Linked DNA regions of Sphaerotilus microaerophilus. The protein of the gene in region 1 interacts with the protein of each later gene in a pairwise test. Links are inferred from orthologs where the notes say so. Each region holds a gene or a part of one and is shown on either strand. Other genes may lie near its edges. The genes, in order: glnL and NGK70_RS10345.

The links.
Region 2: the proteins of glnL (region 1) and NGK70_RS10345 interact in binary tests that used the Escherichia coli proteins (3 or more experiments, as listed by UniProt). The link is inferred for Sphaerotilus microaerophilus from one-to-one orthologs.

What each region holds. Positions count from the first base shown.
Region 1 is NZ_AP025730.1:5,802,781-5,806,893, reverse strand. What follows is about bases 1-2,797. They hold glnL (nitrogen regulation protein NR(II)), read left to right. Parts: upstream 1-783; coding sequence 784-1,812; downstream 1,813-2,797. Other genes in these bases: ntrC (nitrogen regulation protein NR(I)), read left to right, coding at 1,872-2,797; NGK70_RS25185 (hypothetical protein), read left to right, coding at 200-712; glnA (type I glutamate--ammonia ligase), read left to right, coding at 1-48. Outside these bases: more of ntrC, read left to right, coding at 2,798-3,392; NGK70_RS25170 (Crp/Fnr family transcriptional regulator), read left to right, coding at 3,588-4,113.
Region 2 is NZ_AP025730.1:2,380,794-2,387,451, reverse strand. What follows is about bases 2,381-5,115. They hold NGK70_RS10345 (P-II family nitrogen regulator), read right to left. Parts: upstream 4,050-5,115; coding sequence 3,711-4,049; downstream 2,381-3,710. Other genes in these bases: ettA (energy-dependent translational throttle protein EttA), read right to left, coding at 4,133-5,115; NGK70_RS10350 (LOG family protein), read left to right, coding at 2,972-3,556; NGK70_RS10355 (diacylglycerol kinase), read left to right, coding at 2,585-2,968; NGK70_RS10360 (RDD family protein), read left to right, coding at 2,381-2,532. In the rest of the region: NGK70_RS10375 (RNA polymerase sigma factor), read left to right, coding at 172-738; NGK70_RS10370 (DUF3619 family protein), read left to right, coding at 735-1,250; NGK70_RS10365 (DUF3106 domain-containing protein), read left to right, coding at 1,247-1,990; more of NGK70_RS10360, read left to right, coding at 2,035-2,380; more of ettA, read right to left, coding at 5,116-5,797; NGK70_RS10335 (TolC family protein), read left to right, coding at 6,234-6,658. UniProt on the Escherichia coli protein: P-II indirectly controls the transcription of the glutamine synthetase gene (glnA). P-II prevents NR-II-catalyzed conversion of NR-I to NR-I-phosphate, the transcriptional activator of GlnA. When P-II is uridylylated to P-II-UMP, these events are reversed.

The DNA.
Region 1 (4,113 bases):
CGCATGACGACCCACCCGATCGAGTTCGACATGTACTACGCACTGTGAGGTGTGCCGGTGGCGGGCCTGGGCCTGCCACCCTCGCACCATCCAGAAAAAAGGACGGCCTGCGGGCCGTCTTTTGCATGGTGCCGGGCCGCTTGCCAGGCTTGGCGGTCCGGCTTGTCTACCGTTCGGGGCCTTTGCGCGATACTGGTTCATGCTCATTCGAAATGCGACGCCGCTGCTGGCGGGCCTGATGTTGCTGTCTGCTGCGGGGCAGGCGGTGGCCCAGGGCCGCGAGGTCTACCGCTGCCCCGGCAACCTCTACACCGACCAGATCAGTCCCAAGGAGGCCATGGAGCGTGGCTGCAAGACCCTCTCCGGCGCGCCGGTGACGGTGGTGCAGTCGCCACCGCGGCGTGCGCCGACGGCTGCCGGTGGCGTGGCATCGGCAGCGCCCGGGCGGCCCGAGAACCGCATCGATCCGGCCGAGCAGCGCGCCCGCGACAGCGACGCGCGCCGCATCCTGGAAGCCGAGCTGCGCAAAGAAGAAGAGCGCCTGGCGCAGCTGCACAAGGACCTCGTCCAGGGCGAGGCGGAGCGCCGGGGCGACGAGCGCAACTTCGCGCGCTACCAGGAGCGTGTGGCCGAGCTCAAGGCCGCCGTGGCGCGCAAGGAGGCCGATGTGGCGGCGATCCGGCGCGAGCTGGCCAAGCTGCCTGCCCCATGAGCGGCTTGCGGCCGGCCAGTGCGGGTCGTGGCGAGAGCGGGCGCTACGAGGCCTTCGATCACCTGGCGACGATGGTGGCCGTGCTGCGTGCCGCGGATGGCTGCTGCCTGTTCGTGAATGCCGCCTTCGAGGCGGCGCTGGGCCTGCCCCGCCGCGCCCTGCTGCGGCGCGGCCGGCTGTTCGACTGGTTCGTCGATGCCTCCGCGCTGGTGACCAACTACCAGGCCGTGGTGGCCAACCAGTACAGCACCGTGCGGCTGGAGGCCCTGCTGCGCCGGCCCACCGCGCCACATGCCGAGCCGCTGCCGGTGCACGTCATCGTCACGCAGGTCGACCACGGCGAGACCATCCTGCTGGAGCTGGTCGAGATCGAGCAGCAGGCCCGCCAGGACCGCGAGACCCGCACGCTCGACCAGGTGCGTGTGACCAAGGAGCTGATCCGCAACCTGGCGCACGAGATCAAGAACCCGCTGGGGGGCATCCGCGGCGCGGCCCAGCTGCTGGAAATGGACTTGGCCGACGCCACGCTCACCGAGTACACGCAGGTCATCATCCACGAGGCGGATCGCCTGCAGGCACTGGTGGACCGGCTGCTGGCGCCGCACCGGCGCCCGCACATGGTGGCCGACGTCAACATCCACGAGGTGCTGGAGCGGGTGCGCTCGCTGGTGCTGGCCGAGTTCTCCAGGGGCCTGACGATCGTGCGCGACTACGACGCCTCGTTGCCCGAGTTCCGTGGCGACCGTGAGCAGCTCATCCAGGCGGTGCTCAACATCACCCACAACGCGGCGCTGGCGCTGGCCGAGCGGCGCCAGGCAGGCGATGCGCGCATCGTGCTGCGCACCCGGGCGGCACGGCAGGTCACCATCGGCCGGCAGCGCTACCGGCTGGCACTGGAATTGCATATCGAGGACAACGGACCCGGCGTGCCGCCCGAGATCCGTGATCGCATCTTCTTCCCCCTGGTGTCCGGGCGGGAGGGGGGCTCGGGCCTTGGGCTGACGCTGGCGCAGGACTTCATCCAGCAGCATCAGGGCCTGATCGAGTGCGAGAGCGAACCCGGGCGCACGCTGTTCAAGATACAGATCCCGCTGCCGTAGCCGAGCTGCTCCAGGCCTGGCGCCGTGCAGCGATCCCTTCTGCACACCACGGGCGAAGCATGAAACCCATCTGGGTCGTCGACGACGACCAATCCATCCGATTCGTGCTCGAAAAGGCGCTTGGCCGCGAAGGCCTGCCGGTGCGCAGCTTCACCAACCCGCGTGACGTGCTGGCGGCGCTCGACGATGACGTGCCGCAGGTGCTGGTGAGCGACATCCGCATGCCGGGGGGCTCCGGCATCGACCTGCTGAGCAAGGTCAAGGAGCGTCACCCAGGATTGCCGGTCATCATCATGACCGCCTACTCTGACCTCGACAGCGCCGTGTCGGCCTTCCAGGGCGGTGCCTTCGAGTACCTGCCCAAGCCCTTCGACCTGCCCAAGGCGGTGGAGTTGATCCGCCGCGCGGTCGAGGAGAGCCTGCGAGAGGAGAGCGTGGACGAGCAGGCCACCGAGGTGCCGGAGATGCTGGGCCAGGCGCCGGCCATGCAGGACGTGTTCCGTGCCATCGGCCGGCTCAGCCAGAGCAACGTCACGGTGCTGATCACCGGCGAGTCCGGCTCCGGCAAGGAGCTGGTGGCGCGTGCGCTGCACCGCCACAGCCCGCGCGGCGACCTGGGCAACAAGGGGCCCTTCGTCGCCATCAACACCGCGGCGATCCCGAAGGACCTGCTGGAGAGCGAACTGTTCGGCCACGAGCGCGGCGCCTTCACCGGCGCGCAGGCCACGCGGCGCGGGCGCTTCGAGCAGGCCGAGGGCGGCACGCTCTTCCTCGACGAGATTGGCGACATGCCCTTCGACCTGCAGACGCGCCTGCTGCGCGTGCTCAGCGACGGGCAGTTCTATCGCGTGGGCGGCCACCAGCCGCTGAAGGCCAACGTGCGCGTGATCGCCGCGACGCACCAGAACCTGGAGGATCGGGTGCGCGACGGGGTGTTCCGCGAGGACCTCTTCCACCGCCTGAACGTGATCCGCCTGCGCCTGCCGCCGCTGCGCGAGCGGCGCGAGGACATCCCGGGACTGGCGCGCCACTTCCTGCAGCGCAGCGCCAAGGAGCTGGGCGGCGAGCCCAAGCGCATCTCCGAGGCCGCCCTGCAGCAGATCGTGCAGTTCGACTTCCCCGGCAACGTGCGCCAGCTGGAGAACCTCTGCCACTGGCTGACGGTGATGGCGCCAGCCCAGGTGATCGACCGCAAGGACCTGCCGCCGGACGTCCTGGGCTCCGGCACGCCCCTGCCCCCACCGGCCGCGGCGCCCGGGGTGCCTGCACCTGCCGCACCGGCCGGGGGTGTTGTCGACGGCCGTGTCCATGCCAATGCCAATGGCCATGCGGATGCCGCGCCCGCAGACCTGCAGGCCCTGGCTGGCGGCACCTGGCTGCCGGACCTGGAGCGTGAGGCGCGCAGCCTGCTGGAGCAGAACCAGCCGGATGTGTGGGAGCACCTGACGCGCCAGTTCGAGGCCCGGCTGATCCTCACGGCGCTGGCGCTCACCAAGGGCCGTCGCATCGAGGCAGCCCACAAGCTGGGCATCGGCCGCAACACCATCACGCGCAAGATCCAGGAACTCGGGCTGGATTGAGCGCCAGGGCGATGGAGGCCGGGGTATGTCTGGGCCCCGGTGTGAGTTGGCGCAGATCCTGCGTGCAACAGCGCCCATCGGCGGGGCGAGCCTTGACATGCCTCAACCGTCGGGCCGGCGACTTGGGAGACAGTGCAGCAGCACTTTTGCTGACCTGCCCTACTTTCCTGCGCTGCCGTGGAGACCTTGGATGTCATGGCTGCAGGCACCGCTTCCCGTGCCTGCACACCGCCCCGCCCGCGCCGTCGTCTGGCGGCGGCACCGCCATCCCCTGCCGATCCGGCGCCGTGGCAGCAGGTGCTGGGCGGGCCTGCGCTGAGCGCCTCCGAGTTCTCCCTGCTGGTGCGGCTGGCCGAACGGCACAGCATCGCTGCTGGCGACGCTGTGCTCGACTGCCATGTGCCGGCACGCTCGCTGGTGCTGCTGATGTCGGGCGACGTGGTGCTGGGCTCGCGCGCGGCCGATGGCGGCCTGCGCACCGAGCGCAGCGTCACCGGGCCGGCCTGGCTGGACGTGACCGCTGCCTGGCTGGACCAGCCCTACGCGATGGAGGCCCAGGCCCTGTCCGACGTGGTGATTGCCGAGCTGCCGATGGAGCGGCTGCGACCCCACCTCGCCACCCACCCCGCGCTGGCGCTGCGCCTGTGTGCCAACCTGGCCCAGCGGGTGCATGAACTGACCATCGCCTCGCGCAACCTGCTGCACAACGACGCGCCGGCCC
Region 2 (6,658 bases), 3.4 Mb from region 1 along the record:
TCCGAGAGTGACCCATGCCCGCACGGTGTGCGGGAGCGGGATTATCGCACTGTTGCAGCGCCCTTACTGCACTGCAGCAGCGCCCCGCCGGTGCAGACAACCCCGATGACATAATCAAGCCTGCCTTCGCGACCCTTCTTGCGCCGCAGCGTCGACGCTCCCTACCCCACCTTGGCCGCCGACAAAGAGCTCTCCAATTTTCTGCAAGGCGTCGAGAAACGCGCCTTCAAGCGCACGGTGTACGCGGTGCGTGATGACGATGCCGCACTGGACATCGTGCAGGACGCCATGATTCGCCTTGCTGAACGCTATGCCGATCGGCCTGCGGCGGAGTGGCCCATGCTGTTCCAGCGCATCTTGTCCAACGCCACAATGGACTGGTTCCGCCACCAGAAGGTTCGACGGGGCGTGATGAACCTTTTCTCGGAGTTCGAGTCTCCAGATGGGGATCCGGACTTCGACCTGCTGGAGATGCTGGAGGACCAGAGCGGATCCCTTGGCACCGAGAGTTCTGCCGACACCGTGCAGCGCCTGCAAACCCTGAAATCGATCGAGGACGAAGTGGCCAAACTGCCAACGCGTCAACGGGAAGCCTTCCTGATGCGTTACTGGGAGGAAATGGATGTGGCCGAAACGGCCGCCGCCATGGGATGCTCGGAGGGCAGTGTCAAGACCCACTGCTCCCGTGCCGTCCATGCACTGGCCCAGGCTCTGACACTCAAGGGAATCTCGCTGTGAACACCGTATCGCCCAACCGCCCCTGGCCGCCCGCCGAAGCGCAGGCCCTGGAGGCGCGGTTCGGCCTGCGAGTGGCCGCCCACCTGCAGACCGGAGCCGAGGTGGTTCCCCACGACGTCAGTGAGCGCCTGCGGGTGGCACGCCTCCAGGCCGTCGCACGCGCGCAGCAGGCCGCCCGCCAGAAGGTGGCTGTGCCAGCGTCGCGCACGGCCAGCGAAGTTCAGATCGCCCACATCGACCCCCACAACGGCACGATCGCCCTGATGAGCAGTGGCGACGACCGCGACGAGGCTTGGTGGATGCGTGCCGGCATCATCGCCTTGCTGCTGGTGCTGGCCGCCGGGCTCGTCGGCATCGACCAATGGCACACCCACGAGCAGATCCAGGCTGCGGCCGAGATCGACACGGCGCTGCTGGGCGACGACCTGCCGCCCGCCGCTTACGTGGACCCCGGGTTCACCGAGTTCGTGACCTCGACTCCGGTGGCCGACGGCAGTGGGGCTGCCCAGTGAACCTTGCGCGCCGGACCTTCCGACTGCGTCCGATCCTGCAAGGGATCTGCCTGGGCTTGGCCTTGTCGGCCGCCGGCTGGGTTCATGCCGCCGCGGGAGGGCCAGCATGGGCTGAACTGACGCCCGCCGAGCGGTTGGCCCTGCACCCGCTGCAATCGCAGTGGCAGTCGATCGACGCGACGCGCAAGCAAAAGTGGCGCGAGGTCGCTGCGCGTCTGCCGAACCTGCCCAGGGATCAGCAGATCCGCATGCAGGCACGCATGGCGGAGTGGGTCAGCATGACGCCAGCCCAGCGCAATACCGCCCGACTGCACTTCGAGACCACGCGCCAGGTGCCCATGTCCGAGCGCCAGGCGCTGTGGGACGCCTACCAAGCCCTACCGGAAGCCCAACGCAAGGCGCTCGCCGACAAGGCCAGTCAGCGCGCGGTGGCCAGTGCGGTGGCACCGGTCGCTGCTGCCCCGTCTGCCACGGGGTTTGATCGCACCCAGGCCAAATCCAATGTGATCGCCGCCGCCAAGCCGCGCGAGGCGCTGCCCCGCTCGATCGGCCCGGGCACGGTGCAGGCGAGCGTGGGGGCCAGCACACGGCCCCTGACTCAACGCCCCGCTCCACCAAGGCATCAGCAGGCCGGAATGCCGAAGATCGCCGCCACAGGCGACTTCGTGAACAGCGCGACGCTGCTACCCCAGCGAGGCCCACAGGGAGCCGCCGCGGAACAGATCGTTGCGCCGCAGTGAGTTCGACAGCCAGCGCCGACAGTGGCGCAGAGGACCACGCACAGGTGAGCACGGTTGCTCCTGGCTTCTGGCGCCGCTTGGCCGCCATGCTGTACGAGGGCGTGGTTCTCTTCGGCGTGATCTCGGTGGCCGGCTTCCTGTACTCCAGCCTCACCCAGCAGCGGCATGCACTCGATGGTCGGGCCGGCCTGCAGGCCGTCCTCTTCGTGATCCTGGGTCTTTACTTCGTGTGGTTCTGGTCGCGCGGCGGGCAGACCGTGGCGATGAAGACCTGGCATCTTCGCTTGGTCGACGCACACGGCGCCCCGGTGACACAGCGCCGCGCCGTGGCACGCTACTTGAGCAGCTGGCTCTGGTTCCTGCCTGGGCTGGGCTTGGGCGCACTGGCGGGGTGGCATTCCGGCACCGCCCTGAGCCTCGCGGCTCTGGCCTGGGGGCTGGCCTATGCCACCCTCTCGCATGTCCTGCCCGGGCGCCAGACACCGCATGACCTGCTCTGCGGCACCCGCCTGATCGTCTCGAAGCCGGCATCGAAGCGCTGAAGGCCAAGCGGTGAAGGCCGCGACGCCTGTGGCTGGCACAATCTTGCCGGTGATGACCAATCCCCACAAAGGCCGAACCGGCCTGGATCGCATCCTGCACGCCGCCGGCTATTCCGCCCAGGGACTGCGAACCGCCTACCGCACCGAGAGCGCCTTCCGCCAGGAGGTCTGGCTCGCTGCAATCCTGCTGCCGCTGGCCTTCTGGGTCGGGCGCAGCCCGATCGAGATCATCCTGCTGGTCGGCAGCGTGCTGCTGCTGATGATCGTCGAGCTGCTCAACTCGGCCATTGAAGCCACGGTCGACCGCATCTCCTTCGACCTGCACGAACTGGCCAAGCGCGCCAAGGACTACGGTAGTGCGGCGGTCGCGCTGGCCCTGGCACTCTGTGCCCTGGTCTGGCTGCCCCTGCTCTGGAACCGGCTGCAAGGAGCCTGATTCATGTTCGCCCAACGACCCGCCCTGTGCGTCTACTGTGGTTCACGCCACGGCCAGCACCCCGCGTATACGCAGGCCGCGCGCGAGCTGGGCCGGCGCATCGGCGAAGTGGGCTGGAGCCTCGTCTACGGCGGTGGCTGCGTTGGCCTGATGGGGGAGGTGGCGGATGCCGCCCTGGCCGCGGGCGCCCCGGTGCTCGGCGTCATCCCGGACTCGCTGGTACGCCGCGAGGTGAGCCACACCGGTCTGACCGAACTCCAGGTGGTCGAGACGATGCACCAGCGCAAGCAGGCCATGGCCGAGGCGGCCGATGCCTTCGTGGCGCTGCCGGGTGGCATCGGCACTTTCGAGGAGCTGTATGAGGTCTGGTCCTGGCAGCACCTCGGCTACCACCGCAAGCCAGTGGCGCTGCTCGATGTGGAGGGCTACTACGAGCCGCTGCTCACCTTCATGAAGCACACCGAGGCGCAGGGCTTCGTGAGTACCGAACAGGCCCGCGGCCTGCAGGTGCATCGCAGCGTCGACGCGCTGTTCAAGGCCCTGGGGGATCTGCAGTCGCCAGCCCCGGGGGACTTCAGCCGCATCTGATGGACGCCGCCCCAGCCGAGCCCCCAGGCAATGCGGGGCGACCCACGCCGGGACGTGACAAGGGCCAGCGTTGCCGCCGGCCCTTGACTCAGGACGCTACGCCGCGTGCACCCTCAAGGGGGCTGCGGCGCGGATTGCCCTCCGGATCAGACCATCAGACTGCTTGATCGTTGGTTTCGCCGGTACGGATGCGGATGACCTGCTCCACCGGCGTCACGAAGATCTTGCCGTCGCCGATCTTGCCGGTCTTGGCCGCCTTGACGATGGCCTCGACGCAGCGGTCCACGTCCTCGGTCTTCACCACGACTTCGAGCTTGACCTTGGGCAGGAAGTCCACCACGTACTCCGCACCCCGGTACAGCTCGGTGTGGCCCTTCTGGCGGCCGAAGCCCTTCACTTCGGTCACCGTCAGGCCGGTAACGCCCACGTCTGCCAGCGCTTCACGCACTTCCTCAAGCTTGAACGGTTTGATGACGGCGGTGATTTGTTTCATGGTGGTGATGCTCCAGGCGGTTTTCAGCTCAATTTAACCGAATTCGGCGATCCGGGCCGCGGCGCAGCCGCAACGGGGGCGGATCACTTCAAGGCTTTGTAGCGCACGCGCTTCGGGCGCGCACCTTCCTCGCCCAGGCGTTTCTTCTTGTCTTCCTCGTACTCGTGGAAGTTGCCGTTGTAGAAGAACCATTGCGAGTCACCCTCGCAGGCCAGGATGTGCGTGCAGATGCGGTCCAGGAACCAGCGGTCGTGGCTGATGACCATCGCCGAGCCGGCGAACTCCAGCAGCGCCTCTTCCAGCGCGCGCAGGGTTTCGACGTCCAGATCGTTGGACGGCTCGTCAAGCATCAGCACGTTGCCGCCCAGGGCCAGCGTCTTGGCCAGGTGCAGGCGGCCGCGCTCACCCCCGGAGAGGTTGCCCACCAGCTTCTGCTGGTCGTTGCCCTTGAAGTTGAAGCGGCCCAGGTAGGCGCGCGAGGGCATCACGAAGGGGCCTACGACGATGTTGTCCAGCCCGCCCGAGACGTCTTCCCACACCGTCTTGTCACCCGCCAGCGAGTCGCGGCTCTGGTCGACGAAGGTCGGCTTGGCCGTCTTGCCGATCACCACCTCGCCCGCATCGGGCTGCTCGGCGCCCTGGATCATGCGGAACAGCGTGGACTTGCCCGCGCCGTTCGGCCCAATGATGCCGACGATCGCACCCGGGGGCACCTTGAAGCTCAGGTTGTCGATCAGCACGCGGTCGCCGAAGCTCTTGGAGACGCCCTTGAACTCGATCACCTCGTTGCCCAGGCGCTCGGCCACCGGGATGAAGATCTCGTTGGTCTCGTTGCGGCGCTGGTAGTCGACGTCGCTCAACTCTTCGAAGCGGGCCAGGCGCGCCTTGCTCTTGGCCTGGCGGCCCTTGGCGTTGGAGCGCACCCACTTGAGCTCCTCCTTCATCGCCTTGATGCGCGCATCTTCCTTCTTCTGCTCGACCTCCAGGCGGCGCTCCTTCTGGTCCAGCCAGTCGGAGTAGTTGCCCTTGTAGGGATGGCCGAAGCCGCGGTCGAGTTCCAGGATCCACTCGGCGGCGTTGTCCAGGAAGTAGCGATCGTGGGTGATCGCCACCACGGTGCCACCAAAGCGCTGCAGGAACTGCTCCAACCACTCCACCGACTCGGCGTCCAAGTGGTTGGTCGGCTCATCGAGCAGCAGCATGTCCGGCTTGCTCAGCAGCAGGCGGCACAGCGCGACACGGCGCTTTTCACCGCCGGAGAGCACCCCGATCACCGCATCCCAGGGCGGCAGGCGCAGCGCATCGGCGGCCAGCTCCAGCTGCAGGTCGGTGTTCTCGGAACCCGCCGCGGCGATGATCGCCTCCAGCTCGGCCTGCTCGGCGGCCAGTGCGTCGAAGTCGGCATCTTCTTCGGCGTAGGCGGCATAGACCTCATCCAGCCGTTTCTTGGCGGCCAGCACGCCGCCGATGCCCTGCTCCACCGCCTCACGCACAGTCTGCTCGGGCTGGAGCTGCGGCTCCTGCGGGAGGTAACCGATTTTCAGGCCCGGCATCGGGTAGGCCTCGCCCTCGATGTCCTTGTCCAGGCCAGCCATGATCTTGAGCAGCGTGGACTTGCCCGAGCCGTTCAGGCCGAGCACGCCGATCTTGGCGCCGGGGAAGAAGGACAGCGAGATGTCCTTCAGGATCTGCCGCTTCGGCGGCACGATCTTGCCGACGCGGTTCATGGTGAAGACGTATTGAGCCATGGAGCAGATGGTACCGGGTGAGAACGCGCGCCCAGCCAACCGAACCGACTCGGTCGCCAGGCAGCAGCAATAAGCGGAAGCAGACAGGCGCGGAGGACTGGAAACCCGCGCACCCAGGCACCTATTGTCGCCGCTAGGTGAATCCCCTGCCCTTCAGGACACCCCGAAGCCGCCGATATCTGCGCCGCACAGTTCGGTGCCGTGTCAAGTGTGCGCCGCATCCACCCCCTTGATCGAAGGATCGGCCAAACCGGCACTCCATAGCATCACCACAGACAGAGCCCCACTGCCGACACGGTGCAGGGGCGCATGCACAGGTTTCATTTTTTCGTTTCAAGACCGCACCACGCAGGTGAGCCCCTGCGCAGGGCGGCCGCCGCAGGCGGCCCGGCGGACCACGGAGGCTCCGGCAATCGAATGCCGTTGGAGAACACACATGGCGCACCGTACCACCCGCACCCTCCTCGCCCTGGCCGCCGCAGCGATTGCCGCAGGTTGCTCGCAACTGCCGCTGAAGGACATCAGCAAGGAAGAACACCAGCAGCGGGTGCACAGCGACCGGACCCGCGTGCAGCAGGACGTCCCGCCACTGGGCACCGAGCTCAGCCTGGACGAGGCCATCGCCCGCGCCCTGAAGTTCAACCTGGACCGCCGGGCCCGCCAGATGGAAGAGGCGCTGGCCCTGCAGCAGTGGGATGCCGCCGGCTACGACGCCCTGCCCAAGCTGGTTGCGGCCGCCGGCTACAACGCGCGTGACCGCGACCGCGTCTCCCGCAGCACCGACTCGGTCACCGGTGCCCCCTCGCTGGCCAACCCCTCGATCTCCCAGTCACGCGAGCACACCCTCGTGTCGCTGGACAT